2 regions of the Serratia ureilytica genome follow, and region 2 is predicted to be linked to the other one. Evidence: predicted binding sites of a transcription regulator. Region 2 holds the regulator's gene; the other holds the start of a gene.
What was found. The regulator LexA, encoded in region 2, represses DNA repair genes until DNA is damaged. The targets are predictions, from matches to a motif close to TNCTGTATGTACATACAGNA.
Positions count from the first base shown of each region.

Region 1: a site for LexA is predicted at 2,279-2,298, ahead of umuD (translesion error-prone DNA polymerase V autoproteolytic subunit). Genes of this name have one in related genera too.

Region 1 is NZ_CP071320.1:1,895,447-1,899,632, forward strand. Features, by position in the region: gene fdhD (formate dehydrogenase accessory sulfurtransferase FdhD) at 1-98, opposite strand, end outside; partial or broken gene J0X03_RS08750 (S24/S26 family peptidase) at 394-585, shown strand; gene J0X03_RS08755 (hypothetical protein) at 600-845, shown strand; partial or broken gene J0X03_RS24170 (resolvase) at 963-1,175, shown strand; gene J0X03_RS08760 (hypothetical protein) at 1,251-1,622, shown strand; partial or broken gene J0X03_RS24325 (SOS response-associated peptidase family protein) at 1,936-2,115, shown strand; gene umuD (translesion error-prone DNA polymerase V autoproteolytic subunit) at 2,304-2,738, shown strand; gene umuC (translesion error-prone DNA polymerase V subunit UmuC) at 2,741-4,057, shown strand; gene aceE (pyruvate dehydrogenase (acetyl-transferring), homodimeric type) at 4,085-4,186, opposite strand, start outside.
Region 2 is NZ_CP071320.1:419,178-423,363, forward strand. Features, by position in the region: gene plsB (glycerol-3-phosphate 1-O-acyltransferase PlsB) at 1-1,561, opposite strand, end outside; gene J0X03_RS01975 (diacylglycerol kinase) at 1,710-2,078, shown strand; gene lexA (transcriptional repressor LexA) at 2,181-2,789, shown strand; gene dinF (MATE family efflux transporter DinF) at 2,893-4,186, shown strand, end outside.

The sequences.
Region 1 (4,186 bases), 1.5 Mb from region 2:
TGCGCCTGAGCCAGATCGGTGCGCTGCCAGACCGCATGGCGAGACAGGCAGGCCTGTTCGATGTCGTCGGTTTCTGCGAGGAGTAGGTGCTTGTTCATAACGTTCTCGTGACCGTCGGTGACGAGGCGCCGACGGGGATGAATGCTTATTGAGCAGGTGTGGGGATTATACAGGATTCTGATCCCGCTCGCGTAGGGAATCACGCCCTGCAGGTTATCCACAGTTTTAGTGGATAACGTGTGTGCAAGGCAGCGTGAAACCGTTAGCAGGCGTAAAAAAAAATCGCTCAGAAAATTATTATATTACGCGGCAAAGCGCGATCTGCAGGGGGATAGGGGGTTGCACGCGTTCGCGTTTTGTTTATGTCTTACTGTATAAATATACAGTTTGATTATGATTATGCTGAGTACTTTAAGGTTGTATGCTTTTTCACCAGGTGAGCCCCTAACGTTACCGCTGTTTGCCGATCGCGTGGCCTGCGGTTTTCCCTCCCCGGCGCAGGACTATGTCGAGAGCCGGCTGGATATCGGCAAACTGCTGGTGCGGCACCCCAACGCCACCTACTTCGTGCGCGCCAGCGGTGAGATGGAGCGAGCAGGATGGATCAGGCACTGAATTTTTCACTCAGCTATGCGCAGTGGATCCGGGAAGCAGAAGATGCGATTAAAAAATGCAATCTGAACCAGGGCGGGATGGGTTACACCCTAGAGTTGGGTAAGGCTTCTGTCATTCTGAGTTTCTGGTACGGTCTGGCGCTGCAGGGCTATCCGGGCACAATAATGGATGAACGTGTTGATGCCGACCGGCTGCGCCTGTATGTCCTCATCTATAAGAGAGAGGAGTGACATCGTGGCAACGGTTAACGTCCGCCGGCCGTCGCCGCTGTAGCGACGGATGCTGATTGTGCTGGCCGAACCTGCTCGCCCCCTGCCTGCTGCTGTGGCGCGCGGACGGAACGATCAAGTCGCCGCCAACGGCAAAAGCCGGGAATTGAACGGGCGCATACGTTGGGTAGATACCGGGGAAAGCAGGCAGATCAGGAACGACATCAGAAAGTCCTGTACTACCGACAGATTAAGAAACTGAGCATCCGAGAAACAGCAGACGCGACAGGCTACAGTACTTCCCAAGTTTGTCGCATTCAGGCCTTCTATAAAGAAGTTGAGACTGATTAAAAAGCAGCCTTAATGTACAATAATTTTCGATATCCAAACTGACCCCATGAACAATCAATGAGTTAGAGGTGAAAGATGATTTCATACAAAAAAATCATACCTGCTCTTGTCATATTCGCTTTATCTAATGCTGTGGCATATGCGAATGATTTCGACAAATCAAATGAAGCGATGGCAATTTCAGCAATAGGTTTTTCTGGCTCAAATGCTCGTGTTGCACATGATGTTTGTGGGGCAACCAATGAGAAAATTGATAAATATAAAAAACAAATAAAAGACTCATTAACTAGAACATTAAAGTATGAACAGTCAGGATTCGATACGCATTGGGATAATGGTTGGAAAAATGCTGATTTTTTGGTTAAGTCATTAAGTAATGATGAAGCCTATAAAAAAGAATATTGCCGAGAGGTTTTAGATGGAATTAATAATCCTGAAATGAATTAAGGATTATTCCTTATTCGGGGTTCTACGCCGGAACCCCAGATTTTTCCGTCCGCTAAAATTATCCCCGGTTGAGCAGCTTTATACCGTCAGCTCGCAGTGGACCATCAGGGGAAATGTGGCGGTACAGCGTTTGTCGGGTTATCCCAAGCTCCTGGCATAACGTACTGACTTTCGTCTCTGGCCGTCCCATTGATGCCATTGCCAGTCGCAATTTTATTGGCGTCATTTTGTAAGGCCGTCCGCCGTTCCTCCCGTGGGCTCTTGCTGAGGCAAGGCCTGCCGCTGTTCTTTGCGGCGCTGTACGCAGCAGAGACCGACGGCCGCGCGCGACTGGCTCGACACCCGCTTAGTCCCGCCCTCTGGTCAAATGCAGGCTGACGTGTACAGCCTGCAGGCAGAGGATTTCGTCTGGCAACCGGTATCGCCCGCCGTCGGCGCCGTTCGCAATGACAATCCCTCACTCATCCTGCCCATCGATACGCCAACGGTCTGAGTGCCGCATTATCCACAGTTTTGGTGGATATCATGTGTGCAAACACACGTGAAGAACGCCAAAAGCTGCAGGAAAAATCGCTCAGAAAATTATTATATTACGCGGGAAAGCGCGATCCGCAGGGGGATTGGGGGTTGCACGCGTTCGCGTTTTGTTTATGCTTAACTGTATAAATATACAGTTTGGTTATGATTATGCTGAGCAATTCAAGGTTGTATGCTTTTTCACCAGGTGAACCCCTAACGTTACCGCTGTTTGCCGATCGCGTGGCCTGCGGCTTTCCTTCCCCGGCGCAGGACTATGTCGAAGGCCGGCTGGACATCGGCAAGCTGCTGGTGCGGCACCCCAACGCCACCTATTTCGTGCGCGCCAGCGGCGAATCGATGATCGACGGCAACATTCGGGACGGCGATCTGCTGATTGTCGACAGCGCCCTGACGCCGGAGCATGGCAATATCGTGATCGCTGCGGTGGACGGTGAATTCACCGTCAAAAAGCTGCAGTGCCACCCCGACGTGCGGCTGTTGCCGATGAATCCCGCCTACGCGCCCATCGTGTTCGACGACGAAGCGCAGCTGGAGATTTTCGGCGTGGTGACCTTTATCGTCTACGCGGCGCTGTAGCCATGTTCGCCCTGGTAGACGTCAACAGCTTCTACGCTTCCTGCGAGACCATTTTCCGGCCCGACCTGCGGGGGCGGCCGGTGATTGTGTTGTCCAACAACGACGGCTGCGTGATCGCCCGCAGCGCCGAGGCGAAGGCGCTGGGCGTGCCGATGGGCGCGCCTTATTTCAAGATCAAAGAGGAGATGCGCCGTCGCAACGTCGCGGTGTTCTCCTCCAACTACGCGCTGTACGCCGATATGTCCCGCCGGGTGATGGACACGCTGGAGGAGATGGCGCCGGCGGTGGAGATCTATTCACTGGACGAAGCCTTTCTGCGGCTGGACGGCGTGGCGCGCTGCGAAGCGCTGGAACCGTTCGGCCAGCGGGTGCGCGATCGCATCCGGCGCGAGCTGCATTTGACGGTCGGGGTTGGCATTGCGCCGAGCAAAACGCTGGCCAAGCTGGCCAACTTCGCGGCCAAGAAATGGCGCGGCACCGGCGGCGTGGTGGATTTATCCGATCCGGCGCGCCAGCGCAAACTGCTGGCGTTGCTTCCGGTGGAAGAAGTGTGGGGCGTGGGCCGCCGCCTGACGCGCCAGCTGCAGGCGATGGGCATTCACACCGCGCTGCAGCTGGCGGACTGCGATACCCGGCTGGCGCGTAAAACCTTCAGCGTGGTGCTGGAGCGCACGATACGTGAGCTGCGCGGCGAGTCATGCCTGCAATGGGAAGATGAGGCGGCGGCGAAAGAGCAGATCATCTGTTCCCGCTCGTTCGGCCAGCGGTTGACGCACTACCCGCACATGCGCGAGGCGATCTGCAGCTATGCCGAACGCGCCGCCGAAAAGCTGCGACAGGAAAAGCGCTATTGCCGCAACGTGTCGGTGTTTATCAAAACCAGCCCGCATTCGGCGGGCGAAGGCTATTACAGCAATATGGGCACCGCCCGGCTGCAAACGCCGAGCAACGACAGCCGCGACATCATCGCCATGGCGGTGCGCGCGCTGGAGAGCATTTGGCAGGAGGGGCGGCGTTATCTGAAGGGCGGCGTGATGCTGGGGGATTTCAGCGCCGCCGCCATGGCACAGATCGACCTGTTCGACGACTGCCCGCCGCGCCGTAATAGCGAGCGCCTGATGGCGACCCTCGATCGCTTGAATCAGGAAGGGCGCGGGCGCGTGTGGTTCGCCGGGCAGGGGATCGTCAAGCCGTGGCAAATGAAGCGCGACATGCTGTCGCCGGCTTACACCACCCGGCTGGCGGACATTCCCGTGGTGCGGCTGGGGGAGCGGGCGCCGCGCGCTGCCGAATCGAAGGAAGAAAAACGCCGCGGGTGATAACCGGCGGCGTGGGTAGGCTATGCGTTACTTCGCCGCCGCCGGATCCGGCTTATTGGGGGCGATGCCGTACAGCGCCATGGCGCGGTTGACCTCGCTGCGGGCGATACGGCCTTCGTCTGCCAGCAG
Region 2 (4,186 bases):
CCGCGGCGGCATTGTTAATGCGCACCATGATCTGGCCGGCGAGATCGTTGACCGTCGGCGTCAACCAGCTTGGGCGCTGAGCTTCGATCGGATCGATCGACTCGCGCCACTGCGGCACGTGCTGGTTGAGGTAAGCGGTCAACGGCAGCGGTTCGCCGAAGTTGACGTAACCCTGGCCCAGATTGCGCAGTTTGCGCAGGCCGCGCAGCATCTGCAACAGGCTCTCTTTTTCCTTGGTGGCGCCGCGCAGCTCTTTGGCGTAGGTGCCCACTTCCATCACATGCTCGTAGCCGATGTAGATCGGCACCAGCGTGATCGGACGGGCGCCGCCGCGCAGCATCGCCTGGATGGTCATCGACAGGGTGCCGGTTTTCGGTTCCAGCAGACGCCCGGTGCGGGAGCGGCCGCCTTCCACGAAGTATTCCACCGAGTAACCGCGGGTGAACAGCTCGCCGAGGTATTCGCGGAACACCGTCGAGTAAAGCTTGTTGCCCTTGAAGGTGCGGCGGATGAAGAACGCGCCCAGGCGACGGAAGATCGGGCCGGCCGGCCAGAAGTTGAGGTTGATGCCCGCGGCGATGTGCGGCGGCACCAGGCCCTGGTGATACAGCACGTAGGACAGCAGCAGATAGTCCATGTGGCTGCGGTGGCAGGGCACGTAGACGATCTCGTGGCCGTCCTGCGCCAGCTGGCGCACGCGCTCGGCGTTGGTGACGTTGATGCCCTGATACAGCCGGTTCCAGGTCCAGCTCAGCACGCGATCGGACAGACGCACGGTTTCGTAGGAGAAGTCGGCGGCGATCTCTTCCATCAACGCGATGGCGTTCTGCTGGGCCTTCTCGTGAGAGATCTTTTTGCTGCGCGCTTCGTCCTCGACCGCTTTTTCGATCGCTTTGGACGCCAACAGCTTGTTGAACAGATCCTGACGGGCCGGCAGGCTTGGGCCTACAGCGGCCAGGCGCTGACGCGAGAAGTGCATGCGCGCCACGCGCGCCAGTTTCTGCGCGATGGTTTTATCCGTGCCGTGTTCGGTGGCCATGCGGCGCAGCGAAACGGTGTTGGAGAAGCGCACGAAGCTGTCGCGGCCGAGCCACAGCACGGCGAAGAATTTTTGCACGCCGTTCAACAGACGCAGGTGCGGCGTGCCGTGGCCTTCGCGGCCCGGCGAGCGGCCGAACATGACCGAAACCGGCAGCATTTGAATGTCGAGATCCGGATTGCTGCGATGCAGATCCAGGTAGTCGTGGAACAGCTTTACCGACTCTTCTTTCGGGGTGTAGTAGCGGAACACGCGCGGGCCGTCGTGAATGAACACGTAGCTCGGCAGCACGGTGCCGTCGATCTCCAGCGCGTTGAGCGGATCGGGCAGATCCTGCGCCAGGCACTGGGTGCGCAGCGTCAGCAAATCCGCCTTGGAATTGTAAGGTAAAACATACAAAATCGGCCGTGAGGGATCCAACCCTAGCTCGGTAACCGGATCTGAAGGGATGACCTTACTTCTTACCAACAATTTAAGTGGTAAATTCAATATTTTATAATAAATTTTACGCCAACCTGACATAACAACGTGAAGCCTCTTGTTAGCAATGCGCCGCAAGCATACCAGAAACCGGGTAGCAGATCTGTGGTGTTCGAAAACCGAGAGCCGTCAGCGCGGACTGTTCTAGACTCTTTTTATTATGACCGACCTCTGAGAAAGGCACGAAAACATGGCAAACCAAGCAACCGGATTGACCCGCATCATCAAGGCCGCCGGCTATTCTTATAAAGGGCTTTCCGCCGCCTGGCAACACGAGGCGGCGTTCCGCCAGGAACTGGTGGTGACCCTCCTGGCTATCATACTGGCTGTCTGGCTGGACGTGGGTGCGATAGCGCGCATTTTATTGATCGGATCGGTGGCGCTGGTGATGATCGTCGAGATCCTGAACAGCGCGATCGAAGCGGTGGTGGATCGCATCGGCAGCGAACACCATGAGCTGTCCGGGCGGGCCAAGGACATGGGATCGGCGGCGGTGTCGCTGGCGATCGTACTCGCGCTGTTCGTTTGGGGCACGGTCTTGTGGCAGCATTTTGGCTGACGCAAAGCGCCTACTGACTGATTTTTATTTATTCTTCGGTTCCCAATCCGCGCTTACCTGTATATACTCACAGCAAGACTGTATAAACAAACAGGGGGCGGAATGAAAGCACTAACTACCAGACAGCAAGAGGTCTACGATCTGATTCGCGATCATATTTCGCAAACGGGCATGCCGCCGACGCGTGCCGAGATCGCGATGCGTCTGGGGTTCCGTTCGCCTAACGCCGCCGAAGAGCACCTGAAGGCGCTGGCACGCAAAGGCGTGATCGAAATCGTCTCCGGCGCGTCGCGCGGTATCCGCCTGCTGATGGAAGAAGAAGAAGGGCTGCCGCTGATCGGCCGCGTCGCCGCCGGCGAGCCGCTGCTGGCGCAGCAGCACATCGAAGGGCACTACCAGGTGGATCCATCCCTGTTCAAACCGAGCGCCGATTTCCTGTTGCGGGTGAACGGCATGTCGATGCGCGACATCGGCATTCTGGACGGCGATCTGCTGGCGGTGCACAAAACGCAAGACGTGCGCAACGGCCAGGTCGTGGTCGCGCGCATCGAAGACGAAGTGACGGTCAAACGCTTGAAAAAGCACGGCAACGTGGTTGAACTGCTGCCGGAGAACAACGAATTCCAACCGATCGTGGTCGATCTGCGCCAGCAGAATTTCACGATCGAAGGGCTGGCGGTCGGCGTGATCCGCAACGGCGACTGGATTTAATCGCCGCGCCATCACCGCCGCTCCCTGTATCAATCGCCCCTGTTTTGGGGCGTTTTTGTTTCTGACTTCGCCCTTCGTCACTCTGTCACAGGAACATCCCATCATGCGCCTGATTTCCGCCTTCACCAGCGACACCGATAAAGCCCTGTGGCGCCTCGCCCTGCCGATGATTTTCTCCAATATCACCGTGCCGCTGCTCGGGCTGGTGGACACCGCGGTGATCGGCCACCTCGACAGCCCGATCTATTTGGGAGGCGTGGCGATCGGCGCGGTGGCGACCAGCTTCCTGTTCATGCTGCTGCTGTTCCTGCGCATGAGCACCACCGGCCTCGCGGCGCAGGCGCTGGGAGCGAAGAACCCGCAGGCGCTGGCGCGCGCCTTTATGCAACCGCTGCTGCTGGCGCTGTTGGCCGGGGGGGCGATCGTCCTGTTGCGCTACCCGCTGATCGAACTGGCGCTGCGGATCGTCGGCGGCGATGGCGAGGTGCTGGAGCAGGCGCGGCGTTTTCTTGAGATCCGCTGGTTGAGCGCGCCGGCGGCGCTGGCCAACCTGGTGCTGCTGGGCTGGCTGCTCGGCGTGCAGTACGTGCGTGCGCCGGTGATCCTGCTGATCGTCGGCAACCTGCTGAACATCGTGCTGGATATTTGGCTGGTGATGGGCCTGGGTTGGAACGTGCGAGGGGCGGCGGCGGCCACCGCCATCGCCGAATATGCCACGCTATTGCTCGGCCTGTGGCTGGCGTGGCGGGTGATGCGTCTGCGCGGTATTACCCTGGCGATGTTGCGTCAGGCCTGGCGTGGCGATCTGCGTCGCCTGCTGGCGCTCAATCGCGACATCATGCTGCGTTCATTGTTGCTGCAGCTGTGCTTTGCGTCGCTGACCATTTTCGGCGCTCGCCTGGGGAGCGATGTGGTGGCGGTTAACGCGGTGTTGATGAACCTGCTGACGTTTACCGCCTATGCGCTCGACGGCTTCGCTTATGCGGTGGAGGCCCATTCCGGCCACGCCTACGGCGCTCGGGACGGCAGCCAACTGCGTAAGGTGTGGCACGCGGCCTGCAGGCAGGCGGGGCTGGTCGCGTTGGCCTTCGGCCTGGCGTATGCCGTTACCGGCCAGCAGATCGTGGCGGCGTTGACCTCTCTACCGGAGCTGCGCGCGTTGGCCGCCCACTATTTACCGTGGCAGGTCATTTTGCCGCTGGTCGGGGTGTGGTGCTATTTGCTGGATGGCATGTTTATCGGCGCCACGCGCGGCGCTGAGATGCGTAACAGCATGGCGGTGGCCGCGGCAGGGTACGGTCTGACGCTGTTCAGCGTGCCGTTGCTTGGCAACCACGGGCTTTGGCTGGCGCTGGCGGTGTTTCTGACGTTGCGTGGCGTGGCATTGGGCTGGATTT